Regions from separate parts of the Quadrisphaera oryzae genome, predicted to be linked through region 3. Evidence: riboswitches for the same ligand, from Rfam matches in the RefSeq annotation. Region 3 holds a riboswitch; each other region holds the start of a gene.
What was found. A riboswitch is a leader RNA that binds a small molecule or an ion and turns the genes downstream of it on or off. The one in region 3 is predicted to bind S-adenosylmethionine.
Positions count from the first base shown of each region.

Region 1: another riboswitch for S-adenosylmethionine. It lies ahead of H7K62_RS12040 (amino acid permease); the one in region 3 lies ahead of H7K62_RS08655 (bifunctional o-acetylhomoserine/o-acetylserine sulfhydrylase).
Region 2: another riboswitch for S-adenosylmethionine. It lies ahead of H7K62_RS05920 (hypothetical protein); the one in region 3 lies ahead of H7K62_RS08655 (bifunctional o-acetylhomoserine/o-acetylserine sulfhydrylase).
Region 4: another riboswitch for S-adenosylmethionine. It lies ahead of H7K62_RS01065 (acyl-CoA dehydrogenase family protein); the one in region 3 lies ahead of H7K62_RS08655 (bifunctional o-acetylhomoserine/o-acetylserine sulfhydrylase).

Region 1 covers NZ_JACNME010000005.1:235,196-242,341, reverse strand. The annotation lists gene H7K62_RS12055 (MmyB family transcriptional regulator) at 1-200, opposite strand, end outside; gene H7K62_RS12050 (WapI family immunity protein) at 392-922, shown strand; gene H7K62_RS12045 (GNAT family N-acetyltransferase) at 1,135-2,115, shown strand; SAM riboswitch class IV at 2,401-2,509, shown strand; gene H7K62_RS12040 (amino acid permease) at 2,572-3,975, shown strand; gene H7K62_RS12035 (NtaA/DmoA family FMN-dependent monooxygenase) at 3,972-5,333, shown strand; gene H7K62_RS12030 (hypothetical protein) at 5,533-5,853, shown strand; gene H7K62_RS12025 (HAD family hydrolase) at 5,870-6,448, shown strand; gene H7K62_RS12020 (hypothetical protein) at 6,429-6,695, opposite strand; gene H7K62_RS12015 (serine hydrolase domain-containing protein) at 6,845-7,146, opposite strand, start outside.
Region 2 covers NZ_JACNME010000002.1:517,177-524,322, reverse strand. The annotation lists gene H7K62_RS05930 (SDR family NAD(P)-dependent oxidoreductase) at 1-593, shown strand, start outside; gene H7K62_RS05925 (hypothetical protein) at 748-1,206, shown strand; SAM riboswitch class IV at 1,319-1,439, shown strand; gene H7K62_RS05920 (hypothetical protein) at 1,467-2,375, shown strand; gene H7K62_RS05915 (LLM class flavin-dependent oxidoreductase) at 2,419-3,582, shown strand; gene H7K62_RS05910 (NtaA/DmoA family FMN-dependent monooxygenase) at 3,579-4,937, shown strand; gene H7K62_RS05905 (LLM class flavin-dependent oxidoreductase) at 4,934-6,091, shown strand; gene H7K62_RS05900 (GNAT family N-acetyltransferase) at 6,088-6,810, shown strand; gene H7K62_RS05895 (CsbD family protein) at 6,976-7,146, shown strand, end outside.
Region 3 covers NZ_JACNME010000004.1:10,822-17,967, reverse strand. The annotation lists gene H7K62_RS08670 (RNA polymerase sigma factor) at 1-1,142, opposite strand, end outside; gene H7K62_RS08665 (universal stress protein) at 1,440-1,802, opposite strand; gene metX (homoserine O-acetyltransferase MetX) at 1,934-3,118, opposite strand; gene H7K62_RS08655 (bifunctional o-acetylhomoserine/o-acetylserine sulfhydrylase) at 3,115-4,428, opposite strand; SAM riboswitch class IV at 4,486-4,601, opposite strand; gene H7K62_RS08650 (DUF4192 domain-containing protein) at 4,690-5,895, opposite strand; gene H7K62_RS23725 (DUF1232 domain-containing protein) at 6,012-6,443, opposite strand; gene H7K62_RS08640 (hypothetical protein) at 6,440-7,146, opposite strand, start outside.
Region 4 covers NZ_JACNME010000001.1:250,054-257,199, reverse strand. The annotation lists gene H7K62_RS01095 (MDR family MFS transporter) at 1-380, opposite strand, end outside; gene H7K62_RS01090 (MarR family winged helix-turn-helix transcriptional regulator) at 380-862, opposite strand; gene tsaB (tRNA (adenosine(37)-N6)-threonylcarbamoyltransferase complex dimerization subunit type 1 TsaB) at 964-1,695, shown strand; gene rimI (ribosomal protein S18-alanine N-acetyltransferase) at 1,692-2,219, shown strand; gene tsaD (tRNA (adenosine(37)-N6)-threonylcarbamoyltransferase complex transferase subunit TsaD) at 2,229-3,326, shown strand; gene H7K62_RS01070 (lipoate--protein ligase family protein) at 3,346-4,413, shown strand; SAM riboswitch class IV at 4,431-4,539, shown strand; gene H7K62_RS01065 (acyl-CoA dehydrogenase family protein) at 4,606-5,916, shown strand; gene H7K62_RS01060 (sodium:calcium antiporter) at 6,002-7,111, opposite strand.

The DNA of each region.
Region 1 (7,146 bases), on a different contig from region 3:
TTCCACCCGACGACGTTCCAGTGCCCGTCCAGGGCGAAGGCGGGGCTGTCGCGCAGGGCGTCGAGCAGGCGCTGCAGGGCGGCGGCTCCGCCGTCGTCGTCCTGAGCTGCTGCGGAGGACGACGACGAGGGTGGCAGCCCGGCGAGGGAGCGCACGTACCGCAGCGCCGCAGCGCCGCAGCGGCCAGCGGCGACGAGCACAGCGGACCGCACTGCTTCGCTTCGCTGTCGTCTGTCTCCGTGCACGTCTCGGCACGCCGGCCATCGAGGCCGCTGTCCGTCGCAGATGGGATCGCTCACCGCGCGTCCTCGGTGTGCCCGGCTTGTGCTCCATGCCGCTGTCCGACTCACTCGGACGCCGAGCCGCAGCATCGCCACGACAGACTCATCACGTGCGACTTGGCGAACCCGGCGGCGACGTCCTCGACCTCCAAGTGGTCGGCTACGAGTTCGCCTTGCGCGAGCTGGGGACCGAGCTTGATGAGTGGGACGTCAACTGGCTCGTGATCGCCGGGCGCGTGCAGCTGGCCGATGGCAGGACGTGGCGGTTCCGCGATCCGGCGCTGCTCGCCGGCGAAGCCGCGGAGCTGCTGAGTTGGCTACAGGACGACGTGCGCCTGTCGCCGCCTATGGTCGCTGACGTCGTCGGCACTTCAGGCAGCGACTGGCCGCGGGAAGCCGACGCAACGGGTAGGCACTGGCTGTCCTTCATCGAGCCGACCCTGGCCTTCGCGACGGTCCGAGATGAGGGTGAGGCGCGCTTGTTGGTCGGCTTGGCGCTGGAGTGTGCCGAGCCGGCCGTGGACGAGGCGGCGGACGAGCCTGGCTGGTCAGTGATAAGTGTGCCCTGGTCGTACGAGACGGCTCAGCGTGCTGCTGTGGAGTGGGCGCGACAAGTACAGGCCTACCCGCCGCGCGCGTAGGCATTGCGCTCCCACAGGTGCGGGATCCTGTGCAGCCGACCGCTGCCTAGCCAACGTTGCACCGACCACCACTCACCGCAGGCCACGGTGCTTCGAGTCCCGGCCGGGTAGTGGGGGCCCCGTCCGCAGCCATCCTCCTGAGCTGCTGTCACATTGCGGCCTCGGTGTTCCCTCGCTCGCCCCATTGCGCGCAGCTGCGGGAGGATCTCCGGGTGGGAGCCGAGGACGGAGCGTTGTGGTTGCGCGCTTGGGAACCCGCTGACGCCCCCGTCGTCGCCGGCCTGCTTGACCTCGACGCCGACCCACTGTGGGTTGCTCAGTGCCACGCGCTGCACGGGCCACCGCGCGACGGCGAGCGATGGCGCCGCACGCTGGTCGCCGTCATGGGGGATCGGGACGGGAGGGTCGTGGGGGCGGCGACCGTGGCGCGCAACTGGGTCCACCCGGGCCAGTACTCCTGCGCAGTCGACGTCCACCGCGCCTGGCGCCGCCAGGGGGTTGGGCGACGGCTGCTGGACGGCGTACGCGAGGTGCGGCCCGAGACACTGCCGCTCATGAGCAAGCTGCGCCCGTCGAACGCTGCGGCCATGGGATTCCTCGCCGCGGCCGGAGGTGGCGTTCGCCAGCGCAGCCCAGGGCAGGTTGTCGACGTTGATGATCATCGCGTGCTCGCCTGGGCCGAGCGGCACAGGGCAGCAGCGGCGCACAGCGGTTTCCCTGGATTGCAGACCGAGTCACTGGACAGGCTGGACGCCGAGCAGCTGGCGCAGGCCTTCGCCGAGCAGTACCTGTGGGTGCACGCTTCGTGGTCGCCGGTCCCGACCGGGGCACCTCGGCGCGCGCTGGAATCGGTCGCCGCCGCGACAGCGGCGGAAGCGGACCGGGGGTGCAGCTCAGGAGTCTGGTGGAACGGTCGCCTCATCGCGATGGTGCTGGTCTTCCCAGCTGAGGTCGGGTGGGAGGTCGTCGCGGAGACGGTGGTGCGTGATGTCGCGGCGGCCGGCGTCCCGCCTCAGCTGACTGGGGTGGATGTGCTGCGCGGTGCCTTGGCTCGGACCATTGCTGAGGTCGCCGGTCGGGGCGGGGGCCTGCTCGAGCTGGACGGTCACGTGGACGACCCCCACCTGCAGTCTGCGCTCGACGGACTGCCGCTTGCGCAGCTCCGACCGTTGCTGCTGGTGCAAGCCCCGTGAGCTGACACGGGCCGACCTGGCCCATGTCAGCTTCAGGCTTGCGCACGATCTCGCGCCAAGGCGTCTCACCCACGACCACTGACCGAACACCCTGCCCCATGTCGCTACGAGCGCCGTGACGTCGAGTGACCGAGTCTCAGACGCCCTGTTCGGTGGTCGTCTCGCCCAGGGCGCGGTGAACGAGACCGGTGATGGCCGCGCACCTCGCCCTCGGCGCAAGGCGGTGACCGGACACGCCCATCCGTCTTTGACGGGTCAGTCAGTCTCCTCCTAGAGTCCGGTCCCGGTCATGAGCGGCAGCCTCAGGCCCTGGCTGGCTGCCCAGCAACCCTCGTCCGCGTGGGGTGCTCCAGGTGAAGACCCGGCCGCGCAGAGCGCGCGGCAAGAGCGGACCTGCGAGGAGACGTCATGGCGCACGCGCCTGCCCGAGCGAGCACCTCTGCCAGCACGAGCACCGTGCCGGAGGCAGCGGACCTGCACCGCGGCCTGAAGACCCGGCACCTGGTGATGATCGCCCTCGGCGGCGTCATCGGGTCCGGGCTGTTCATCTCGTCGGGCTACACGATCTACCAGGCGGGTCCACTGGGCGCCGTCATCGCGTACGTCATCGGCGCCCTCGTGGCGTGGCAGCTCATGACGTGCCTCGGAGAGCTGGCCGTGCAGATGCCGGAGTCCGGTGGCTTCCACGTCTACGCCCACCGCATCCTCGGGCCCGGCACGGGCTTCACGACGGCGTGGCTGTACTGGCTGTGCTGGGTGGCCGCCATCGGCTCGGAGCTGACCGCGTCGGGCCTGCTCATGCAGCGCTGGTTCCCCGGGGTGCCGGTCTGGGTGTGGTGCGCGGTGTTCGCGGCGCTGCTGCTGGCGGTCAACCTCGCGCCGGTGCGCCTGTACGGGGACACCGAGAGCCTGCTCGCGGGCGTCAAGGTGACCGCCGTCGTCGTCTTCATCGTGGTGGGGGCGCTCGCGATCGTCGGGATCAGCGCCTCCGGGGCGCCCGCACCGCTGCTGTCGAACTTCGTCACGCCCGACGGGCTGCTGCCCGCCGGCATCGGCGGCGTGCTGGTGGCGGTGCTCGCGGTGTTCTACGCCTTCTCCGGCACCGAGCTCATCGCCATCGCCGCGGGCGAGACCGACGACCCGGCCCGCGTGGTCCCCAAGGCCGTCCGCACCACGATGGTCAGGCTGGTCGTCTTCTTCATCGGCGCGATCGTCGTCATGGCCGCGCTCGTGCCGTACGCGCAGCTGGGCAGCGCCGACGAGTCCGTCGAGAGCAGCCCGTTCGTCACCGTCTTCGCCGCCTCCGGCATCCCGTACGCCGCTGACGTCATCGCCGTCGTCATCATCACCGCGCTCATGTCCGCCGGGGTGTCCGGGCTGTACGCCTGCTCCCGGCTGCTGCGCTCGCTGGCCCTCGCCGGTGACCTGCCGAAGGCCTTCGCCCGCACCGACCGGCGGGGCATCCCCGCGCTGGCGGTGGTCGTCAGCCTCGCCGGTGGCCTGGTGTCGCTGGTGAGCTCGTACGTCGCGGCGGGCACCGTGTACGTGGTCCTCGTGTCGGTCGCGGGCTTCGCCGTGGTGGCGGTGTGGGCGGTCATCGCGCTCGCGCAGCTCGTGCAGCGCCGGCGTCTACGGGCGGCCGGGGTCGACCCGGCCTCCCTGCCGTACCACTCGCGCTGGTACCCGTTCGCGCCGCTGTTCGTGCTGGTGGCGTGCGCCGTCTCGGTCGTCGCGTCCCTGTTCGACGGGGCGCAGCGGACCGCGACGATCATCGGCGTCGTCTTCACCGCCGCCTGCTACCTCGTGCACCGCCTGCGCCGCGGTGCGTCCTCGTCCAGCGCAGAGAAGGTCCCCGCATGAGCAAGCCCCTCGTCGTCGCCCTCTACGAGCAGGCCAGCGTCGGCTGCGGCGGCGCCCCCGGCCTGTGGACCCACCCCGCCGACGACCGCGTGGGCGTCAACAGCCTCGACCGCTGGCGCCACGTGGCCACCACGTCGCAGCAGGCGGGGCTGCACGCCCTCTTCCTCGCCGACGTGCTCGGCCTCTACGACGTGTACGAGGGCTCCCTCGACGCCGCCGTGGGGGAGGCCGTCGAGGCCCCCGCCAACGACCCCTTCGCCTACGTGCCCGCGCTCGCCGAGGTGGCGCGCGACCTCGCCTTCGTGGTGACGGCCTCCACCACCTACGAGCACCCGTTCTCCCTGGCCCGGCGCTTCGCCACGCTCGACCACCTCACCGGTGGCCGCACCGGCTGGAACGTCGTCACCAGCTACCTCGAGAGCGCCGCCCGCAGCTTCGGCCTGGACCAGCAGCTGGCCCACGCCGACCGGTACGGCCGCGCCGACGAGTTCCTCCACGTCACCCACCAGCTGTGGGAGGAGAGCTGGGACGACGACGCCGTGGTGGCCGACAAGGCCGGCGCCACCTGGGCCCGGCCGGGCTCCGTGCGGGCGCTGCACCACGACGGCGAGCACTTCCGCGTCCACGGCCCGGCGCTGACCTCACCGTCGCCGCAGCGCACGCCCACCCTGTTCCAGGCCGGCTGGTCGCCGCGCGGCAGGGAGTTCGGCGCCCGGCACGGCGAGGTGCTGCTGCTGCCCATGGCCGACCCGTTGAAGATCCGCTCTGGTCTCGACGACGTCCGGGCCCGCGCCGCTGCGCTCGGCCGGGACGCCGACGACCTGCGCGCCCTCGCCCTGGCTCGTGTGGTGGTCGGTCGGACCGAGGCTGAGGCGCAGGCCAAGTACGACGACCTGCAGAGCACCTACCGCCTGCGCGCCCAGCTGGTCTCCTACTCCGGCGACACCGGCATCGACATCTCCCGGTACGCCGACGACGAGCCGCTCAGCACCACCACCAACGGCCTGTCCAGCTACGTGCTCAAGGCCGGACCGGGCTCCCCGCCGCTGACCGCCGGCGAGGTGCGCCAGCGCTTCTCCTCGGTGGCGCGCGGCGGCGACCTCTTCTTCGTCGGCACCCCCGACCAGGTGGCCGACGCCATGGGCGAGCACGCCGCGGCGGCCAGCCTCGACGGCTACATCCTCAACCCGCTGCTCAGCCCCGGGACGCTGGAGGACTTCGCCGAGCTGGCCGTGCCGGCCCTGGCCGCGCGGGGCCTGTACGACCCGGCCGTGAAGACCGGCACGCTGCGCTCGCGGATCTTCGGCGCCGGCCGCGACCGCCTGCCGGCGACCTACCCGGCGCTGCGGCCGCGCTGAGCTGTGGCGGTCCCGCAGCTGACCTCGGTCAGGTGCGGATGCGCCGGTCCAGCACCACCTCGACGCAACTGACCTCGGTCAGTCCCGGGACTGACCGAGGTCAGCCGCCGCGCCAGGTGACCAGCCTGGTCGGCGCCCGGACCCGGGAGGCCCCCGCAGGTCTTCACCTCGGGCCCTTGGCCGCAGGAAGATGCAGGGCGTGTCGTACGACGTCCTGCTGTTCCTGGCGCCCGACGAGCCCGAGCGCTGGGCCGCAGCCGTGGAGGGCCAGCTCACGGCGCTCGAGCAGCACCCCGGGGAGCCGGGGCTCGTCCTCGACGACTGCATCGAGCGGATCGCCGCGTCCCTGGCGGACGCGGTGTGGGCCGGGCCACCGCGCGGCGACACCACCGAGACGGCGGCGCTGCTGACCTTCGTCCCGGACGCGGCCGCCACCGTGCGGGACCTGCTGCAGGAGCTGGCGCCGACCCTGCGGCCCTTCGTCGCGCACGACCTGCAGGTGGACGACTTCCTCACCTGAGCCGATCATCAGTGCCGTGCGGTGCGAGGGCCTGCTCCTGGACGTCTACGGGACGGTCCTCCACGATGACGACGACGTGCTCGCGCCGATCTGCGCCCGCGTGGCCTTCCTCGCCCGCGAGACCCTCGCGGCGGCGGCGGAGGCCCTCGGCTCGCGACGCGCAGTCGAGGAGGCCGGCTCCCTCGTCGAGCGGCTGCACTCCTTCTGGCGGAGCCCACCCGCCTTCGCCGATGCCCTGGCGTTCCTGCGCGAGGTCCGCGTCCCCGTGTGCCTGGTGTCGAACATCGACACCGACGACCTGGTCGCCGCGCTCCTCGCACACGGCATCGAGGTGCAGGCCGTCGTCACGAGCGAGGACGCCCGCGCCTACAAGCCCCGACCGGAGCCCTTCGAGATGGGGCTGCGGGCGCTGGGCCTGGCGCCTCAGGATGTTCTGCACGTCGGTGACTCGCTGACCTCCGATGTCGCCGGCGCGGCCGCCCTCGGCATCCGCACGGTCTGGGTGGACCGCCGGGGCCGTGACCTGCCGGAGGGAGCCAGACCGACGCACACCGCGGCGCACCTGGGCGAGCTGCTCAGCCTCCTGGAGGTGTGAAGACCACGTCCGCCGCCTCGCGAGGCTGGAACCGGGCCGTGAAGTCCCCTTCCTTCGGGACCCACACCTCGTCCCACAGCCGCTCGTGGTCCCTGCCGAGCCGGATGTCACGGGCCTTGCCCTGCGCCGTCGCCGTGTCCAGCTCGACGTCCACCCACACCCGCACGTCGAGAGCGTCCAGCACGCCGGGGTGGAAAAGCCCGATGACGTCGACGACGACGACGGCCGCCGCGCACGCGCACCGCACCGGGAACCGCCTCGACGAGGGCCCGGGTCAGCGTCGACTTCCCGGCCCGCAGAAACCTGAGATCCCTACGACCAGCGGGGCCCGCTGCGCAGCGATGCGCTCGGCGAGCAGGCGCAGGGTCACCCGTCGGGCATCAGACGGGGTGTGCATCACGAGACGCCGCGCCGCGTCACCAGCGGATCCGTCACGTGGGCGAGGAGATCGGGGCTGGTCAGCGGAACGGTGTTCCACACCGCGGTGGCCGTCCCCCGTTCGGCGTCGACGGTGAGCCGCACGCGGTGCGGGCTCGTGATGACGAAGAGATCCGCGCTCCAGGTGCCGCCGTGCCACGCGCCGGAGGCGACCACCGGGCGCCCCAGAGGTGCGCTCTCGCTCCACCGGCCGTGCCCGACGAGCACCGTCGTGGACCGGCCGAGGCGCACCCCCCACCCGCTGCCCTCGGGGTGGATCT
Region 2 (7,146 bases), on a different contig from region 3:
TGGTCGCCTCCCGCTCCACCGACCCCGACGACGCCGGCACCCGCCTGCGCCTCGACGCCCGCGACGACGCCTCGGCGGCCGCTGCCGTCGAGGCCGTCCTGGCCCGGCACGGCCGGCTCGACGGCCTCGTGGTCACGGCCGCGCCCAGCGCGCAGACCCTGGACGCCTCCCGCAACGACGACCCGGCCCAGGTGCTGGAGGCGTTCGACGCGAAGGCCGTCGTCTTCCTCCGCCTGGCCACCGCGGCGCTGCCGGTGATGCGCGCGGCCGGCTACGGGCGCGTGGTGGGCATCAGCGGGCAGAACGCCTTCCTCACCGGCAACACCACCGGCGCGGTCCGCAACGCGGCGCTCATCGTGGTGGCCAAGAACCTCGCCGACGCGGTCGCCGGCACGGGCGTCACGGTGAACACCGTCAGCCCCGGCACCGTCACCCCCACCCCGGCCGCCGAGGTGCAGCCCGGTCGCGGCGGTGAGTCCAGCCCGGACCAGATCGCCGACCTCGTCACCTTCCTCCTCTCCCCGCGCACCGCCGCGATCTCGGGGGAGTCGATCGCCACGGGCCACCGCGTGCGCGGCGTCGTCTCCTCCTGAGCCCGTCCCCCCGGGGCTCACGACGACTGTGGTGTGCGTCCGGCCGGGTGATCGGCCGGCCGGCGCCCGCAGCGGCGGCGTCGGCCGCCGATGCGGATCACGGACGGGAGCAGCCCGCTCCCGCACCGACCACCGGCGAGGAGGACCGACGGCGATGAGCGCACAGGCCATCTCGGCCGGGTCGCTGCGCCTGCCCGGCCGCGGCGGCGCGGCCAGCGGAACCCCCGCCGAACAAGCCGTGCAGCGGGCGCAGAAGGCGTACGCGCAGGCCGTGGAGCGGCTGCGGACGGACGCCCTGCAGCGCGCCGACGCCCAGGTCATGAAGATCGACCAGGCGGCGGTGGACTTCGCCGGCGGTGCGCTGGCGCAGGCCCAGGCGGCTCTGGTCCGTGAGCAGCGCCAGACCGAGGCGGCGTCACAGGCGCGCACCCCGCGCACCCCGCGGGCCTCAGAGCCGGACGCGCAGCACCTCGCCCAGCCCGTCGCTGACAGCGTGGAGCTCACCACCAGGCCGCGGGCTGAGGACGCGCGCCACGAGCACCGGGCCCACCGCGACCGGCAGCGCCTCGACGACGAACTCACCGCGGTCCTGAGCGTGAACACCCTCGCGTGACGGTCGGGGGCCGCCACCGCGATCTGCCGGGCCGGCCCGTGAGTCCGCCCTTGACGGGCCGGCACCCGATCCGTCACGCTCGTCCCGCACCACACGTTCCACCAGTCCCACAGGTCATGAGCGTCAGCGACAAGCCCTGGCTAGCTGACCGGCAACCCTCGCTCTGCGGCGGGGTGCCCCAGGTGACGACCCGACCGGACCCCGCTGCCAGCGGAGGCCGGTAAGCGCGAGGCCCCGTCCGGGGCGGAAGAGGTCCACCCGTGTCGCAGATCCAGCTGGCGCTCGCCCTCGACGGCGCCCGACCGAGCCTCCCCTCAGCCGGCACCGCCGCAGCCACCACCGCCGAGCTGGTCCACCACGTCCGCGAGGCCGAGGTCGGCCTGCTCGACCTCGTCACCCTCGACGCGCCCGAGGACCGCGCTCCCGACGAGGCTGGCAGCGGCCTCGGCGGCGGGGTCGGCGCCGTCCTGGCCGCCGTCCGGCTGGCCGCGGCCACGCGCACCGTCGGGCTGCTGCCCACCGTGCACGCCGGGCGCACCGAGCCGTGGACCATCGCCCGCGCCGTCCACGAGCTCCACACCACCGCCCCCGGCCGCGCCGGGGTGCTCCTGCGGGTCCCGGTGCCCGCCGACGAGCAGGGCTGGGTGCAGGCGGTGCGCCGCAGCTGGCCGGCCGGCAGTCGCCTGCCCGTCGTGGCTCTGCCCGGACGCGGCGGTCGCGACCACCGCGCGCTGCCCGCGGACGCCGCCGACCTCGGCTTCGTGACGCCGCGCACCACGGTGGACGCCCAGCAGCTGGTGGCCGCGGCCCGCAGCGCCGGCGCGCCCCGCCACCTGCTCGGGGACCTCGTCGTCGTCATCGACGACAGCTCCGCCCGCGCCCGGCAGCGCTGGGAGCGCTCGACCGGGGAGGCGCCGAGCACCGCACCCGAGGGCGCGCGCGTCTTCGCCGGCACCCCCGGGCAGCTCGCGGACCTGGCCCTGGGCTGGCGGGCCGCTGGGCTGGCAGGCCTGCGGCTGCACCCGGTCGACCCGGCACGGGACGTCCGGGGCGTGACCCGCGGCCTGGTGCCCGAGCTGCAGCGCCGCCGGGCCTTCCGCCGCTCCTACCGCGGCGCCGACCTGCGCGACCGCCTCGGCGAGCCCGCGGCAGCGGCCGCCGCCGCGTGAGGGGCGCTGGAACAAGCCCGCCCCCGCCGGGGCTGAGCACGGCGTGAGCACGCAGCACCTGCACCTCGCCCTCGCGCTGGACGGCGCGGGGTGGCACCCCGCCGCCTGGCGCGAGCCCACCGCCCGTCCGCGCGACCTGTTCACCGCGGCCTACTGGACCGACCTCGTCCGCGAGGCCGAGGCAGGTCTGCTCGACCTGGTGACCATCGAGGACGCGTTGCGCGTGCAGTCCGCCGACCGCACGGACGTGGTGGTGGGCCGCCTCGACGCCGTGCTCCTCGCGGCGCGGCTCGCGCTGGTCACCGAGCACATCGGCCTCGTGCCGAGCGCCACGGCCACGCACACCGAGCCGTTCCACCTGTCCAAGGCCGTCGCCACGCTCGACCACGCCACCCGCGGGCGCGCTGGGGTGCGCGTGCAGGTCTCCCTGAGCCCCGACGAGGCCGCCCAGTTCGGCCGCCGCCCCGCTCCCGACCTGCCCGACGCCCTCGACGAGGCCCGTGACTGGGTGGAGGTGCTCCGCCGCCTCTGGGACTCCTGGGAGGACGACGCCGAGATCCGCGACGTCGCCACCGGCCGGTTCGTCGACGCCGCCAAGCTCCACCCCATCGACTTCTCCGGCCCGCACTTCTCCGTGCGCGGCCCGGCCATCACCCAGCGCCCGCCGCAGGGCCAGCCGCTCGTGGCGGCCCTGTCCCACGTGCCCGTGGCGCACCGGTTCGTCGCGCGCTGCGCTGACCTGGGCTTCCTCACCCCCCACGACGACGCGCGCCGCCTCGTCGCGGCCGTCCGCGACGAGCGCGAGGTCCAGCCGGCCTGGCCGGACGGGCTCGGCGACCAGCCGCTGCGCCTGCTCGGCGACGTCGTCGTCGTCCTCGACCCCCGCCCGGGGGCCGCAGCGGAGCGGCTGGCCCGCCTCGACGGGACCGCCGGGGCGCCCCTGGCGCAGACCAGCGACGCGCTGGTCTTCGCGGGAACGCCCGGCGAGCTCGCCGACCTGGCCCTGGCGTGGCGGGAAGCGGGGCTGGACGGGCTGCGGCTGCGGCCCGCCGTCCTCCCCGACGACCTGCGGGCGATCACCCGCCAGCTCGTGCCCGAGCTTCAGCGCCGCGGCGCCTTCCGCACCGCGTACGCCGGGACGACCCTGCGCGAGCGCCTCGGCCTGCCGCGTCCCGCCAACCGCTACGCCCAGGGGGTCAGCAGATGAGCAAGCGCCAGGTGCACCTCGCGGCGCACTTCCCCGGTGTCAACAACACCACCGTGTGGTCCGACCCCGCCGCGGGCAGCCACATCGACCCCGACTCGTTCGTCAGGTTCGCGCAGACCGCCGAGCGCGGGAAGCTCGACTTCATGTTCCTCGCGGAGGGGCTGCGGCTGCGCGAGCACGCCGGACGCATCTACGACCTCGACGTGGTCGGCCGCCCCGACACCTTCACCATCCTCGCGGCGCTCGCCGGCGTCACCACGCACCTCGGGCTCACCGGGACGATCAACTCGACGTTCAACGAGCCGTACGAGGTGGCACGCCAGTTCGCCACCCTCGACCACCTCTCCGACGGTCGGGCGGCGTGGAACGTCGTCACCAGCTGGGACGCGTTCACGGGGGAGAACTTCCGCCGCGGCGGCTTCCTTGGGGCGGACCAGCGCTACGACCGCGCCCGCTCCTTCCTGGAGACGGCGCTGGAGCTGTTCGACTCCTGGCGGGGTGACGAGGTCCTCGCCGACCAGGCCACCGGCCGGTTCCTGCGAGCCCCCGGGCCCGGGGCGTTCTCCCACCGCGACGCGTTCTTCGACATCGCCGGGCACACCACCGTGCCCCGCAGCCCCCAGGGTCGGCCGGTCGTCTTCCAGGCCGGTGACTCCGAGGAGGGCCGGGAGTTCGCCGCCGAGCACGCCGACGCCATCTTCAGCCGCCACGCGACGCTGGAGGAGGGCAGGCCGTTCTACGCCGACGTCAAGGCCCGGCTGGCGAAGCACGGGCGCCAGCGCGACGACCTGCTCGTGCTGCCCGCCGCCACCTTCGTGCTCGGCGACACCGACGCCGAGGCCGAGGAGCTGGCCCGCGAGGTGCGCCGCGCGCAGGTCAGCGGCGCCACCGCCATCGTCTTCCTCGAGCAGGTGTGGAACCGCGACCTGTCGCACCTCGACCCCGACGGCCCGCTGCCCGACGTCGACCCCGTGGTCGGCGAGCAGGTGATGAGCCAGGGCCGCGCCAGCGTCCGGATGCACCGCGACCCGCTGGCCACGGCGAGGGCGTGGCGCGAGCGCGCCGAGGCGGAGGGCCTGTCGATCCGCGAGCTGATGATCGAGCAGACCGCGCGGCAGACCTTCGTCGGGTCGCCGGTCACCGTGGCCGACCAGGTCCAGCACCTCGTGGAGGCGGAGGCCTCCGACGGGTTCATCCTCGTGCCCCACCTCACGCCGGGAGGCCTGGACCCGTTCGTCGACCGGGTGGTGCCGATCCTGCAGGAGCGCGGCGTGCACCGCACCGAGTACGAGGGCACCACCCTGCGCGACCACCTCGGCCTGCGACCCCTGACGACGACGGGGGCCCGCGCGTGAGCACGCCGCTGGCGGTCCTCGACCTGACGCCCGTCCCCTCGGGCGGCTCGGCCGCGCAGGCGCTGGCCAACAGCGCCGACCTCGCCGAGTCCGCGGAGCGGTTCGGGTACGCCCGCTACTGGGTGGCCGAGCACCACCTCAACCCCGGCGTGGTGGGCGTCTCGCCCGCGGTCGTCCTGGCCCTCGTGGCTGGGCGGACGAGCACGATCCGCCTCGGGTCGGCCGCGCTGCAGACCGGCCACCGCACGGTGCTGTCCGCCGTGGAGGACTTCGCCCTCCTCGACGCCGTGCACCCCGGCCGCGTCGACCTCGGCCTCGGCAGGCCCGGCGGTCCGCCGCGCGGGCCCGACGGATCGCTGCCGGCGCCGCCTCCGCCGCCCACCCCCGAGCAGGCCGCCGGGACGGTGGTCGACGGCGTGCGCATCCCCGGTCCGTTCCCGCTCGCGCCGATCCTCACCTCGGCGCGGTTCGCGGCGGTCCCCGAGCTCGTCCCGCCGCCGGCCTCCGGCGGCCCCTCCTTCGGTGAGCAGGTCGACACGGTGCTCGACCTCCTCGCCGGCACCTTCACGTCGTCGTCCGGAGTTCCGCTCCAGGCGCACCCCGGCACCGGCGCCGACCTGCAGGTGTGGCTGTTCGGCAGCACCGGCGGCACCACCGCCGCGGTGGCGGGCGAGCGCGGGCTGCGGTTCGGCGCCAACTACCACGTGGCCCCGCAGGGCGTCCTCGACGCCGCCCGCGCGTACCGGGCCGCCTTCCGCCCCTCCGAGGGCGCGCACGGTCTGGCGCGGCCGCACCTGGCGGTGTCCGCTGACGTCGTCGTCGCCGAGACCGGCGCCGAGGCCGAGCACCTGGCCGCCGGCTACGGGCCCTGGGTGCGCTCCATCCGCACCGCCGCCGGGGCCATCCCCTACCCGACGCCCGACGAGGCCGCCGAGCTCACCTCGCCGGAGCACTGGAGCGCCGACGACGACGCGCTGGTCCGCGACCGGCTCGCGACGCGCTTCGTGGGGTCGGCGCGGACCGTCGCGGAGGGCCTGGAGCGCCTGCGCGACGCCACCGGCGCCGACGAGCTGCTCATCACCACCACCACCCACGACCACGCCGCCCGCGTCCGCTCCTACGAGCTGCTGGCCGCCGAGTGGGGGAGGCGGTGACCGCGGCCTCCTCGGCGCTCGACCCGCTCGACCAGCTCGACAGGTCGGTGTGGAACGCCCTGCACGGCCCCCACGCGGGGCTGGCGGTGCGGCGCGGCCGCGTGGTGACCTACCCCGCCGACGTCGCGCAGTTCTCCTCCCTCCCCGAGGACCCGGCGCCGGGCGACTGGGCGGACGCCGCGGCCCTCGTGGGAGCTGACGGCGTCCTGCTGCTCACCGGCGACGTCCCCGAGCCCCCGCCGGGCTGGACCGCGCTCGTCGACATCCCCGGCGTGCAGATGGTCGCCACCGATGCCGTCGCGTCGGCGCCCGACCCGGAGGCCGTGGTGCTGGACGTCACCGACCCCGCCGACGTCGCCGAGGCGCTCGCCCTGGTGGAGCGGACCCGGCCCGGCCCGTTCTTCGAGCGGACCCTGGCGATGGGCACCTACCTCGGCATCCGCCGCGCGGGACGGCTCGTGGCGATGGCGGGGGAGCGGCTGCACCCACCGGGGGCCGTGGAGATCAGCGCCGTGTGCACCGACGCCGCCTGGCGCGGGCAGGGGCTGGGCACGCGGCTCGTGCACGCGGTGGCCCACGGGGTCCGGACGCGCGGCGAGGTGCCCTTCCTGCACGCCTCAGCGGAGAACACGGGGGCCATCCGCCTGTACGAGCAGCTCGGCTTCCACCTGCGCCGCACCACCCGGTTCACGGCACTGCGCCCACCCGCCCCCTCCTGACCCGGCCGGCCAGCGCCACCCAGCGGGAGGCGCGCTGCGCCAGTCGAGCGGGTGTGAGATGGCCCTCAGCCGCCCGGGCCGCCCTCGGCGAGCGTGTCGGACGCGACCTACCTAGCGTCGGGAGCGCCGGCGTCCGCCGGCGACCTTCGAGGAGTGGAGGCTGACGTGTCCGCAGTGGACAAGGCCAAGAACGTCGTGCAGCAGACCGTGGGCAAGGTCGAGGAGGCCGTCGGCAAGAAGACCGACGACGCCGAGCTGACCGCGCAGGGCCAGAAGGACCAGGCCATGGGCGCCCAGCGCCAGAACGTGGAGAAGGCGAAGGACGCCTTCAAGGGC
Region 3 (7,146 bases):
GCCTGGCGGATCCACCAGGTGGCGTACGTGGAGAACTTGTAGCCCTTGGTGTAGTCGAACTTCTCCACGGCGCGGATCAAGCCGAGGTTGCCCTCCTGGATGAGGTCCAGGAAGAGCATGCCGCGACCGGTGTAGCGCTTGGCCAGGGACACCACGAGGCGCAGGTTGGCCTCGAGCAGGTGGTTCTTGGCGCGGCGGCCGTCGTGGGCGATCCACTGCAGCTCGCGCTTGTAGCCCGGCTCGAGCGTCTCGTCGGAGGCCAGCTTCTCCTCGGCGAACAGACCGGCCTCGATGCGCTCGGCGAGCTCGACCTCCTGCTCGGCGTTGAGGAGGGCGACCTTGCCGATCTGCTTGAGGTAGTCCTTGACCGGGTCAGCGGTGGCGCCGGCGGAGACGACCTGCTGCGCGGGCGCGTCGTCGTCGTCGGCGTCGGAGACCACGAAGCCGGTGTCGCTGTCGGCGGCCTTGGCGGCGGGGGCGGCGTCCTCGTCCTCGGAGTCGCCCTCGACGTCGGCGGCGACCTCCGGGGTCTCGTCCGCCACCTCGATGGCGGCGTCGGCCTCGGCGTCCTCGCCGACGAGCGCCTCGACGTCCTCGGGGCTCTCGTCCTCGGGGGAGCTGTCGTCAGCGTCCTTGGCGGCCGTCTTGGCGGGGGCCTTCGCGGCCTTCGCGGCGGGCTTGGCGGGGGCCTTGGCGGCCTTCGGCTTGGCGGCGGCGCGCGGCTTGGGGGCTGCGGCGCCCTCGCCGTCGGCCTCGAGGGTCGCGGTGGCGGAGGCGGCGCGGCGCGAGGTGGCGGCGGCCACGGCGCGGGCCGGGCGGGGCGCCTCGGCCTCGTCCGCCGGGGCGGCGGGGCTCGCGGCGGGGCGGGTGGTCGTGCGGGCGGCCGGGGCGGCGGCGCGGGTGGTCTTGGCGCGGGCGGGACGGGCCGGCGCGGCGGGCTGCTCGACGACGACGGTGACCTCCGCCGCCTCGAGCGCGCGCAGCACGGCCTTCATCCGCTTCATGGGCACCTGGGCGTCCTCGCAGGCGGAGCGCAGCGACGCGGCCTGGACCGAGCCGCTCGCGGTGCCCTCGCGCAGGAGCTCCTGCAGGCTGGGGTGGCTGAACTCCGGCGGGAGCGTGGGCGTGGAGACCGACGACACGGACTGCCTTTCGTCGACTGCGGATCACTGGCTGAGGGGCGGTCACGCCGCCCTGACAGGTGTCACAACGCCCGGGGTGCCGCCTTGCTTCCCGGTCTACCCGGAACAGGGCATGCGTCGCCGAGGACCTTGGCAAGCCATTGTGCCACGCGCAGGAGGCGGTGCGGGCCACCGCCCGGGACTTTCCGGGCAGGACGGCAGGTGCCGCCCGATCGGACGCACCAGGGGCCCCGGCAGCGGCGCTGCCGGGGCCCCTGGTCGGCGGCTCGTGGCGCCCGGTGGCCTCTGATGACCGCCTCAGGAGGCGGCGGGCTTGACGGTGATGACCGGGCAGGGCGACTCGAGGAGGATGCGCGTGGCGTTCGCGCCGAGGATCAGCTTCCCCACGCTGGAGCGGCGGCGCAGGCCGATGACCACCAGCTCGGCGCCCTCCGCGGCGGTGATGACCTCCTCGGCGGCGTCGCGCAGGGGACCCGGCGGCACCAGCTGGTGGTCGACGTCGAGCCCGTCCAGAGCGGCCTGCAGCTCCGCGGCGGGCATCGGCTCGCGGCCGGTGTCGACCACGAGCAGCGAGGTGCCGCGCAGGGCCGCCTCCTGCCCCGCCCGGGCCAGCGCGGCCCGTCCCTCGTCAGTCCCGGCGAAGCCCACGACGACCGCCATCGCACCCCCATCGCTCCCCCGCCGCTGACGGGCAGCAGGCGGACACGGCGCGTCTCGCCGTGGGGCGAACCTACCCACCCGGGAGGCCGCGACGCGCACCAGCGCTGGTCGCGGCCCTCCCGGGGCCGCGCTCAGGCGCTGAAGAGCTCCCCGGCCACCTTGGCGATCGCCTCGCTCTCGATGAGGAACCCGTCGTGCCCGTAGGGCGAGGCCACGACGTCCAGCTCGGCGCCGGGCACTCCGTCGGCCAGCTCCTGGGACAGCGCGACCGGGTAGAGGCGGTCGGTGTCGACGGCCACCACGCGGGTGCGGGCCGTGACGCGCCCAAGGGCCGCGGCGGTGCCGCCGCGGCCGCGACCGGCGTCGTGGCTGTTCATGGCCTCGGTGAGCACCACGTAGGAGCCGGCGTCGAAGCGGCGGACCAGCTTGTCGGCGTGGTGCTCCAGGTAGGACTCCACGGCGAAGCGCCCGCCGCCGCCCAGGGGCTGCTCCCCCGGCTGCGCCGACCGCCCGAACCGCGCGTCCAGCTCGGCGGCGGAGCGGTAGGTGGTGTGGGCGACCATCCGCGCCAGCCCCAGGCCGCGGTGGGGGCCCTCACCGGGGGCGGCGTCGTAGTAGTCGCCGCCGTTCCAGCCCGGGTCGGAGCGCACCGCCGCCAGCTGCGGGGCGCACCAGGCGATCTGGTCGGCCGTGGCCCGCGCCGTGGTGGCCACGGCGAGCAGCCGCTCCACGCGGTCGGGGTGGGTGACGGCGTGCTCGACGGCGCGCATGCCGCCCATCGAGCCGCCGACGACGGCCGCCCAGCGCTGCACGCCGAGGACGTCCGCCAGGGCGACCTCGGCGGCCACCTGGTCGCGGATGGTCAGGTAGGGGAAGCGGCTGCCCCACGGGCGGCCGTCGGGCGCCTCGGACGACGGGCCGGTGCTGCCCTGGCAGCCGCCGAGCACGTTGGGCGCCACGACGAACCAGCGGTCGGTGTCGATGGCCAGCCCGGGGCCGACGAGCTCGGACCACCAGCCCGGCGTCGGGTGGCCCGGCCCGGCCGCCCCGACGACGTGGCTGTCGGCCGTGAGCGCGTGGCAGACCAGCACGGCGTTGCTGCGGTCGGCGTCCAGGCGCCCCCAGGTCTCGTAGGCGAGCCGCACCGCGGGAAGGGACCCCCCGGCCTCCAGGGCGAGCGGGCCGAGGTCGGCGAACAGGCGGTCGCCGACCGGGTCCCCCTCGCGCCAGCCGCCGCTGACCGGCAGCTGCGCCCGGGCCGGGCGCGCTCCCGGCCGCGTGGCGCCGGGCCCCTCCCCGCGGGCGGCCCCGCTCATGCGCCCTTCGCGGCGGTGAAGCCGGCCTCGAGGTCGGCGAGGATGTCCTCGATCCCTTCCAGGCCCACCGCCAGGCGCACCAGGCCGGGGGTGACCCCCGCGGCGCGCTGCTGCTCGGCGTCCAGCTGGCTGTGGGTGGTGGAGGCCGGGTGGATCACCAGGCTGCGCACGTCACCGATGTTGGCGACGTGGCTGTGCAGGCCCAGCCCCTCCACGAAGCGGCGGCCGGCCTCGGCACCGCCGTCGATCTCGAAGGCCACCACGGCGCCGACACCGCGCGGCAGCAGCTCCTGCGCGCGCTGGTACCAGGGGCTGGAGGGCAGGCCGGCGTAGGAGACGGACAGCACCTCCGGGCGCTCCTCGAGCCACTGCGCCACGCGGGTGGCGTTGGCCACGTGCCGCTCGATGCGCAGGCTGAGCGTCTCCAGGCCCTGGGCGATGAGGAAGCTGTTGAAGGGGGCCAGGGACGCTCCCAGGTCGCGCAGCAGCTGCACGCGCGCCTTGAGGATGTACGACAGGTTGGCGCCCAGCGGGCTGCCGACGCCCAGGTCCCGCGCGAAGACGAGGCCGTTGTAGCTGTCGTCGGGGGTGGTGAAGCCCGGGAACCTGTCGCCCTGGCCGTAGTCGAACCGGCCGCCGTCGACGATGATGCCGGCGATCGCGGTGCCGTGGCCGCCGAGGTACTTGGTGGCCGAGTGGACGACGACGTCGGCGCCGTGCTCCAGCGGACGCAGCAGGTACGGCGTCGCCACCGTGTTGTCGACGACCAGCGGCACCCCCACCTCGTGCGCGACGCCGGAGACGCCCCTGATGTCGAGGACGTGCGAGCGGGGGTTCGAGACCGTCTCGGCGAAGAAGGCCTTGGTGCGCGGCGTCGCCGCGGCCCGCCACGCCTCCAGGTCGTCAGGGTCCTCGACGAAGGTGACCTGCACGCCGAGCTTGGGCAGGCTCCGCTTGAGCAGGTTGTACGTGCCGCCGTAGAGGCTGGCACTGGCCACCACGTGGTCGCCCGCCTCGGCGACGTTGAGCAGCGCCAGGGTCTCGGCGGCCTGCCCCGAGGAGACCGCGAGCGCGCCGACGCCTCCCTCGAGGGAGTTGACGCGCTGTTCCACCACGTCGGTCGTGGGGTTCATGATCCGCGTGTAGATGTTGCCGAACTTCTTCAGCGCGAACAGGTCTGCGGCGTCCGCCGCGTCGTCGAAGACGTAGGACGTCGTGGAGTAGATCGGCAGGGCGCGGGCGCCGGTGGCGCTGTCGGCCGTCTGGCCGGCGTGGATCTGCCGCGTCTCGAAGGACCAACCGTCGTTCACAGGTACTCCCCTGACCTCAGGGCCAGGGCGCGACGGGCCAGCGCCCGCCGGGCCCGTGGCCCGCGCTTGCCGCTGCCCCGGTCGGGGAGCGGCCAGGTCATCACCCGGGGCACCCCACCGCGGGCGGGGGTTGCCGGCCAGCGAGCCGGGGCTTCGCGCTGGCGCTCATGACCTCATCGGAGGATAGGCAGCGCCGCAGCGGCACTCCACCTCGTCTCAGCATGTGGACACCACTGTCACCCCACCGGCCGGTCCTCCCCGTCACCCCGTCAGCGGCGCGCCGCGCTCCCGGCCGCGCTCCCGGCCGCGCTCCCGGCCGGGCGGCGGCAGACCGATGCTCACGGCCTGCAGGACCAGCGCGGACAGCGAGTGCCCGGGGTCGAGCTCGAGCGCCGCCTCGGCCCAGACCCCGGCAGCCGGCGCCGAGCCGGCGCACCAGGCGACGTACGCGGCGCACCCCGTGGCCGCGGCGCGCCAGGAACCGGTCGCCCGGCGGGCCAGCTGCTGCAGCACGGCGAGGGCGGCGTCCGGGTCCGCAGCGGCCCCGGGGGCCGCCGCCAGGTCCGGCAGGGCCTGGGGCACCGCCGTCGCCAGGAGCTGGTCGCGCAGGGGCAGGCGCCGCAGGCCGTCGAGCAGCTCCGCCGCGCTGGCCGCGGGCAGGCGCAGACCCGCGCCGGGTGCGGCGGTCTCGTCCGCGAGCAGGCGGCTCCAGGTGCGCCGGAGGGCCCTGCTGCCGGGCCTGCCGCGCGACGCCAGGTCGGCCAGCGCCTCGGTGACCGCGGCATCACCGGCGTCCTGGGGACCGCTCGGCTCGTCCGGGCCACCCGAGCCACCCGACCCGGCCGCCGCCACCGCGGTGCGCAGCCCGCGCTCCCAGCCCGCGCGGTCGGCGGGGAGCACGCGCCCGGCGAGGACCATCTCCGCCGCCACCTGCGTGGCCCCGAGGCGCTCCAGCGGGAGGCCCTCGGCCGGGCAGCAGCCCCGGTCGCAGGAGTAGGAGTAGAGGCGCCCGCGGTGGAGCAGCCACGGCTCGGGCTCCACACCGGCGCGGACGAGGGCAGCGCACACGTGGGCGGCGCGGTCGGCCCCTGGCAGGGGCAGCAGGCCGTCACCGGTCCAGGACCGCGGCCGCGGCACCTCCGGCCCGCCCCGGAGCGGGGGCACCAGGGACAGCCGGCGGCGGGTGCCCCTCTCCGCCGGCGGGACGCACCCCTCGTCGGTGACCACGGCGACGAAGCACCGCCCGGCGCCGTCCGCCACCACGTGGCGGACCACCGCGTCCACCACCTCCGGCTCGTCCACCGCGGCGACGTCCACCCTCCCCACCACCCCGGTGCGCCACCTCGGAGGCCGCAGGCTGACCACCAGCAGGCTCTCGCGGGGGCGGAAGCCGAGGGTGTGCTCGGCGAGGGACAGCACCTCGAACGGGCTGCTGCTCCTGATGACGCTGGCTCCGGGCTGCTCCACGGGGTCAACGCTGGTGGCCGCGGCCCCGGCACCAGAAGGCCTGCGGGGCGCCTGTGGACGGACCGCCGCCTCGACCCCTCAGAGCCCCGCCTGTGGGCCGATGACGGACCTCGCCCTCAGCCGACGACGTCCCCCGGCACCACGGTCGAGCGGCTGCCCCGCCCCTGCCACCGGCGGCGCGGGGACGCCCCGGCCGAGCGCTGCCGCTCCTCCCACGCCAGGAACGCCTGTCCCTCCGACAGCAGGGACCCGGCGAGCCAGGCGAGGACGGCTGCGTCGTCGGCGAGGCCCACCGGGCCCAGCAGGCCCTCCGGCAGCAGGTCGACCGGCGAGGCCACGTAGAGGGCGGCACCCGCCATGAGCGCCAGGCGCCCCCGCGAGCACCCGGTGTACCGGCCGGTGACCACGGCCGGGACGAGCCGCGGCACGCAGGCGAAGACCGCCGAGGTGCGCGGGCCCCCGCGGGCGCGTCCCCGGCGCACGGCCCACCACAGGGCCCGTGCGGCGCCGGGAGCGCTGCGCGCCGCTCGCGGCGCGCCCGGGCTCACCGTCCCGCTCCCCCCGTGACCTCGCCCGCGCTGCCGCGGCGCAGCGGGAACGCGGCGCGGGCGGCCTTGGCGGTGCGGCGCAGCGCGTAGGCGTCCAGGCCCGCGCCGAGCAGGCCGCCGGCCAGCGGCAGCCCGCGTCCCAGGCGCGACAGGCTGGAGCGTCCCAGGCGCGACAGCAGCTGGAAGCCGATCGCCTTGTTGAGCACCGCGAGCCCGGGGCCGGCGAGCTGCTTGCGCGCGAGGCGGGTGACCAGGCCCCCGGGACCGGCGAGCCCGAACTTGGTCAGCAGCGCACCGCCGTCCTCGTCGGCCAGCACCAGCAGCACCGCCGAGCGGACCTCCTCGGAGGACAGGTCGTAGCCGCGCAGCGCCGCCGTGCCGGCCACCGTGCGGGTGGCGATGACGTAGTAGCCCAGGAGGTTGGCCGGGAGCGCGACCGGCAGCGTCACGAAGCCGCCGAGGCCCGTGACGAAGCCGCCGACGGCCGCGGAGCGGGTGGAGGAGGAGACGAGCGCGTCGATCGCGTCCTCGACGTCGCTGTGCTTGCGCCGGGCCGCCGCGGCGGCGTCGGCGGCCGGGGCCAGCGGTCCGGCGCCGTCGATGCCGAGGTCGACCAGGCGGCGCACCAGCTGCGTGGCGGCCTGCGACAGGCGACCCCGGTCGGCGTCGTCCGACGCCTTCGCCAGCGCCTCGTCGGCGGCGG
Region 4 (7,146 bases), on a different contig from region 3:
CCGGCGCCGACGCCCTGCACCGCACGGAAGGCGGCGAGGGAGTACATCGACCACGAGAAGGCGCAGAGCACCGAGCCGACGACGAAGACGGCGATGGCGAACAGGTAGAACGGCTTGCGGCCGTAGATGTCGGAGAGCTTGCCGTACAGCGGCGTGGAGATCGTCGAGGTGATGAGGAACGCCGTCGTGGCCCACGCCTGCAGGGAGTAGCCCTGCAGGTCGTCCGCGATGGTGCGGATGGCGGTGGAGACGACCGTCTGGTCGAGCGCGGCGAGGAACATGCCCAGCAGCAGGCCGGACAGGATGGTCATGATCTGGCGGTGCGTGAACGCCCCGGTGGGGGCGGGGGCGGCGGGGTGCGCCGCTGCGGTGGAGGACATCACGACTCCTGGGGGGAGGTGGTGGAGGGGGAGAGCGCGGAGGCGGCGAGCGCCTCCCGGAAGCGGCGCAGGTCAGCGGTGAACGAGGTGATCTCCTCGGGGGCCCAGTCGGACAGGGCCTCGGCGAAGACGCGGGCGCGCTGGGCGCGCAGCGCGGAGACCGCGGCGCGACCCGCGGCGGTGGTGGCGATGAGGCAGGCGCGGCGGTCGGCCGGGTCGTCCTGGCGCTCGACCAGGCCCTCGGCGACCAGCTCGGCGACCTGGCGGCTGGTGGTGGACGGGTCCGCGTGGACCAGCTCGGCCAGGGCGGTGGTGCGCAGCGGCCCGTGGTGGGTCACCGGGAAGAGCAGGGAGTGCGCCGAGCGCGTCGCCGACTGGGCCTTGTAGAGGTGGACGACGCGCATGAGCGAGCCGAACTCCTCCACCAGGTCCTCGGCGGCCGGCGTGCGCGCCGGTGCGCTCGACGTGTCGATGGATGTCACAAGCAATGACTCTAGGACTGTTGTGTGCAGCGTGCAAGCAACTTCTCCGGCGCGTCGGGTGGCGGGTGGCCGCGCCACCCGGGCGGCCTACGCTGCTGGCCGTGCTGCTGCTCGCCCTCGACACCTCCTCCGCCGTCGGCGTCGCCCTCCTGGAGGGCGAGCGGGTCCTCGCCCACGAGCAGCACCTCGACGCGCGCCGTCACGGCGAGCTGCTCGCGCCGGCCGTCCGGTCCGTCCTGGCGAGCGCCGGTGCGGACCGCCGCGACCTGCGGGCGGTGGCCGTGGGCGTCGGGCCCGCGCCGTTCACCGGCCTGCGCGTCGGCGTGGTGACCGCCCTCGCGCTCGGCGAGGCGCTCGGCCTGCCGGTGCACGGGGTCAGCAGCCTGGACGCCCTGGCCGCCACCGCGCTCGCGGCCGGACCGGTCGGCAGCCGAGGACCGCTGGCCGGCGGGTTCGTCGTCGCCGCGGACGCCCGCCGGCGCGAGGTCCACTGGGCCCGGGTGGCGGTGGACGACCCCGCGGACGCCCTCTCGGGCTGGCGCCGCACCGCGGGCCCCGACGTCAGCGCCGCCGCCGACGTCGTCACCGAGGGGTTGCCGGCCGTGGGGCGCGGTGCCGCGCTGTACCGCGACGCGCTCCCGGGCCCCGACGTCCTGGCGGGCGCCCCGGGCGACGGCCAGGACCCCGTGGCGCTCCCGCTCGACCCCGACCCGGGCGTGCTCGGCGCCCTCGTGGCCCGGCGGCTGGTCGCAGGGGGGGAGCTGCTGCCCGCGCAGCCGCTGTACCTGCGCCGCCCCGACGCCCAGGTCCCCGCGGCGCTCGCCGGCCGATGACCCCGGCTGTCCCGGCCGCCCCGGGGGGCCCCCTCGCCCGCGTGCTGCTGCGCCGCCTGCGCTGGTGGGACGTCGAGCGGCTGCTCCCCGTCGAGGCGGAGCTGTTCGGCGCCGGCGCCTGGAGCGCGGAGCTGTTCTGGTCGGAGCTGGCTGCCCCCGGCCGCACCTACCTGGCCGCCGAGGACCGGGACGGCGCCCTGCTCGGATACGGCGGCCTGGCGCTCGCCGGGCCCGACGCCGACGTGCAGACCCTCGCCGTGGCGCCGGGGGCGCAGCGGCGCGGTGTCGGCGGGCTCCTGCTCGACGCCCTGGTCGCCGCGGCGCGCGAGGGCGGCGCCAGCGCGGTGCTGCTGGAGGTCCGCGCCGACAACGCGCCGGCCGCGGCGCTGTACGCGGCCCGCGGGTTCGAGCGGATCGGGGTGCGCCGGCGCTACTACCAGCCCGAGGACGTCGACGCGCACGTGCTGCGCCTGCGCCTGGGGGGTTCCGGAGCCCGTTCCGGCGCCGAGACCCACCGCTCGTAGGGTGGGGCGGTGACCCTGGCCGCCGGTACCGCCGACCCTGCCGCGCCGCTCGTGCTGGGCATCGAGAGCTCCTGCGACGAGACCGGCGTCGCTCTCGTTCGCGGTGCGCAGCTGCTCGGGCACGCCGTGGCCAGCAGCGTGGACGAGCACGTGAGGTTCGGGGGCGTCGTCCCGGAGATCGCCAGCCGCGCGCACCTCGAGGCGCTGCTGCCGACGATGCGCCGCGCGTGCGAGGAGGCGGGTGCGACCCTCGCCGACGTCGACGCGGTGGCCGTCACGGCCGGGCCCGGCCTCGCCGGCGCCCTCCTGGTCGGCGTGGCCGCGGCCAAGGCCCTCGCGCTGGCGCTCGACGTGCCGCTGCTCGGCGTCAACCACCTCGTCGCGCACGTGGCTGTGGACGTGCTGGTCTCGGGTGCCCTGCCCGAGCGCAGCGTCGCGCTGCTGGTCTCCGGCGGGCACACCGAGCTGCTCGACGTCCGCAGCCCCGCCGGGACCGGGGTGGGGGCGCTGCGCGTGGAGCTGCTCGGCCAGACCCTCGACGACGCCGCCGGGGAGGCCTTCGACAAGGTCGCCCGCCTCCTGGGCCTGCCCTACCCCGGCGGTCCGCACGTGCAGCGCGCCGCCGAGTCCGGCGACCCGGCGGCCTTCGCCTTCCCCCGCGGGCTGACGGCCGCGCACGACCTGCGCCGCCACCCCTACGACTTCTCCTTCTCCGGCCTCAAGACCGCCGTGGCGCGCCAGGTGGACGCGCACCGCCGCGCCGGTGGCGAGGTGGACGGGCCCTTCGTCGCGGACGTCGCCGCCTCCTTCTCGGAGGCCGTGGCCGACGTGCTGGCCCGCAAGACCGTGAGCGCAGCCCAGGACCGCGGCGTGCAGACCGTGCTGCTCGGCGGAGGCGTGGCCGCCAACGCGCGGGTGCGCGGTCTGCTCGCCGAGCGGTGCGAGGCGGCGGGCCTGGCGCTGCGCGTGCCGCCGCTGCGGCTGTGCACCGACAACGGCGCGATGGTCGCCGCGCTCGGCGCGCTGGCGCTCGCCGACGGGCTCGGCCCCTCCCCGCTCGACCTGGCGACCGACCCCGGTCTGCCGGTCTCCACCATCGTCGTCTGACCAGGGAGCAGGTGCCGCGGTGCACGGCGAGTACAAGGTCCCCGGCGGCAAGCTGGTGGTGGTCGACCTCGAGGTCACCGGCCCGCACGAGCTGAGCGCCGGGGGAGTGCTGCGCGACGTCCGCATCTCGGGCGACTTCTTCCTGGAGCCGGACGACGCCCTCGAGGCGATCGACGCCGCGCTCGAGGGGCTGCCCGCCGACACCGAGGCCGCCGACCTGGCCGCTCGGGTCCGCTCCGCGCTGCCGGCCGGTGCCGTGCTCGTCGGGGTGACGCCGGAAGCGGTCGCCGTCGTCGTGCGGCGGGCCCTGGCGCGGGCGACGGGCTTCGCCGACCACGCGTGGTCGCTCGTGCACCGCGGGCCGGAGAGCCCCGAGCTGCTCATGGCCCTCGACGAGGTGCTCCTGGAGGAGGTGGCCCAGGGGCGGCGCGGGCCGACGCTGCGGGTGTGGGAGTGGGACCGCCCGACGGTGATCATCGGCAGCTTCCAGTCGCTGCGCAACGAGGTCGACGCGGAGGCGGCCGGCGAGCTCGGCGTGGACGTGGTGCGGCGGATCAGCGGCGGCGGGGCCATGTTCGCCGAGCCCGGCAACACCATCACGTGGTCGCTGACCGTGCCGTCGTCCCTGGTGGCGGGGATGGGCTTCGTCGAGTCCTACGCCTTCCTCGACGCCTGGGTGCTGGAGGCGCTCGCGGACCTGGGGGTCCGGGCCGAGTACCGCCCCATCAACGACATCGTCTCCGCCGCGGGGAAGATCGCGGGCGCCGCCCAGAAGCGCAGGCCCGGCGCGGTGCTGCACCACGTGACGATGTCGTACGACATCGACGCCACCAAGATGCTGCGGGTGCTGCGCATCGGCCGCGAGAAGCTCTCCGACAAGGGGACCACCAGCGCTGCCAAGCGCGTGGACCCGCTGCGCTCCCAGACCGGCATGGCCCGCGAGGACGTCATCAGCGCCATGGCCGCCTCGTTCCGCTCGCGGTACGGCCTCGTGGACGGGGACGTCACCGAGGCGGAGCTGGCGGCGGCGCGCGACCTGGCGCAGCGCAAGTACCTCGACCCTGCCTGGACCGCCCGGGTGCCCTGACGCTACGGTGCCGCCCAGGTCATGAGCGCCAGCGCCAAGCCCCGGCTCGCTGGCCGGCAACCCCCGCGTCGTGGGGTGCCCCGGGTGATGACCGGACCAGGCGTCCGCGCCCGGTAACGACGCGCTCCTCCTCGTCGGTCCCGGGCAGCGGCGCCCGGTGACGACCACCGATCGCCGAGGAGAGCGCTGTCGATGAGCACCACCACCCAGCCCACCGCCCAGCCCACCGCCCAGCCCACCACGCAGGCCGAGCGGCTCGCCGCGGCCCGCGCCCGCCTGCAGCCGGTCTTCGACGCCGTCGTCCGCGACGTGGTGCAGCGCGAGGTCGACCACCAGCTGCCGCGCGAGCAGGTGGAAGCCCTGGTGGCGGCGGGCTTCACGCGCCTGCGCGTGCCCGTCGAGCACGGTGGTGACGGCCTCGACCTGGTCTCCTTCACCGAGCTGATGATCGACCTGGCCGCAGTCGACTCCAACCTCCCGCAGATCTTCCGCGGGCAGGTCGCGTGGGTGGAGCACCTGCTCTCCCTGCCCGAGGGGCCCTACCGCGACGCGTGGTTCGCGCGCGTCGCCGCGGGGGAGTGGACCGGCAACGCGTGGAGCGAGACGGGCGGCACCACCCTGGGCGGCCAGTCGACCAAGGTGCGCCGCGACGCCGACGGCCGCTGGCGCGTCAGCGGCCGCAAGTACTACACGACCGGCACGATCTACGCCGGGTGGACCGACGTGGTCGCCCAGCTCACCGACGAGGCGACCGTGGCCGCGCAGGAGGCCGGGGACGCCGCCGCGGGGACGGTCACGGCGCTCGTGCGGCTGGACCAGCCCGGCGTGACCGTCAGCGACGACTGGGACGGCTTCGGCCAGCAGCTCACGGGCACCGGCACGCTGGTGCTCGAGGACGCGGTGGTCGCGGAGGACGACCTGGCGCCGTTCGACGACAGGTTCCGCTACCAGACGGCGCTCTACCAGCTGGTGCTGCTGGCGGTGCACGCCGGCATCGCCGCCGCGGTGGAGCGCGACACCGCCCACGAGGTGCGCTCGCGCACCCGCTCCTACAGCCACGGGCTGGCACCGGTGGTCCGCGAGGACCCGCAGGTGCTCGCGGTGGCCGGGGAGATCTCCTCGGTCGCGTTCGCCGCCCGCGCGATCGCGCTGGCCGCCGCGTCCGCCGTCCAGGGGGCGGCGGACACCGCGCACGACCGCGACAGCGAGGCCGACCTCGCCGCCAACGTCCGCGCGGAGATCGCCACCGCGCAGGCCCAGGTGGTGCTCTCGGAGAGCGTCCCGCGCGCCGCGACGCTCCTGTTCAACACCCTCGGCGCCTCGGGCACGTCGCGCGCGAAGGACCTCGACCGGCACTGGCGCAACGCCCGCACGGTCGCCTCGCACAACCCGGTGATCTACAAGACGCGCATCGTGGGTGACTGGTCCGTCAACGGCACCACGCCGCCGTTCGTCTGGGCCATCGGCACGCACACCCAGGCCACTGCCGCGCCCCAGCGCTGACCCCCTCGTCGCACTTTCCGCGGCACGTGCGCCCAGCGCGCCGCGAGAGCCGCACGTGCCGCGGAAGGTGCGCCCAGGCGCGGGGTCAGGTGGTGAGGGCCAGGCCGACGGCGAAGGCGCCGTAGGCCGAGGCCGCCGCCGCGAGGCGCACCGCGCTGACCCGCCGGGTGGTGAACAGCACCAGCAGGTAGCCGACGCAGGCGAGCGTGGCGACCGCGGCCAGCAGCAGCGGGCCCTGCACGTGCCAGCTGGTGAAGGCCAGGCCCAGGCCGGTGGGGATGGTCGCCTGGATGACCATGGAGCCCGCCAGGTTGCCCAGCGCGAGGGAGACCTTGCCCTTGCGGACCCAGATCAGCGCGTTGAGCATCTCCGGCAGCTCCGTGGCGATCGGTGCCAGGAGCAGCGCCACGAGGGACGCCGACAGCCCCAGCTGGGGGGCGAGCGACTCCAGCTGCCCGACGAAGACCTGCGACGCCGCGAAGATGACGGCCAGCGAGACGACCACCTGGACGACGACGGCTGTGGTGCTCGGCCGCTCGCGCTTCGGCTGGGCCTTCAGCGGCTCGAGGTCCTCCGCGCTGTGGGTCTCGCCGCCGGCGCGCACCTGGCGCCAGCAGTAGACGGCGTAGACGCCGAAGAACACCCAGCCGAGCCACGGCTTCACCGCGAACGCCACCAGGCCGAGGCCCGCGGCCACCGCGAAGCTCACGAGGAACCAGGCCTGGTCGCGCGCCAGGGAGCGCGTGTCGAGCTCGGCCAGCTGGGCGGTCTCGGCGGCGGTCGGTCCGCCGGCGGCCACCGCGAGCCCGCCCCGGGAGGAGCCCGTGGCCGCTCCTGCGGCTCCGACCCGCTCCGCGGCCACCACACGGCTGCCGGCGCTGCGGCGGACCGCGCGGCGGTTGGCCAGCAGCACCACGCCGACCACGGCGTAGGCCAGGCTGCCGACGACGAGCGGACCGCCCAGCGCCGCGCCGACCCCGACGTCAGCGCCGGTCTCCTCGGAGCCGAACAGCACCGCGACGAGCGTGACGACGCTCTCGGGCAGGGCGGTGCCAGCGGCGGCCAGCACGGTCCCCACGGCGGCCGACCCGACGGCCATGCGCACGCCGAGCCACTCGACGGCGTTGACGAACCACTCGCACGCCAGGTAGATCAGGACGGCGCAGCCGAGCAGCAGGACGAGGGTGAGCAGCACGCGGTGCCTCCGCAGCAGGTCGCCGCCCCCGTGCG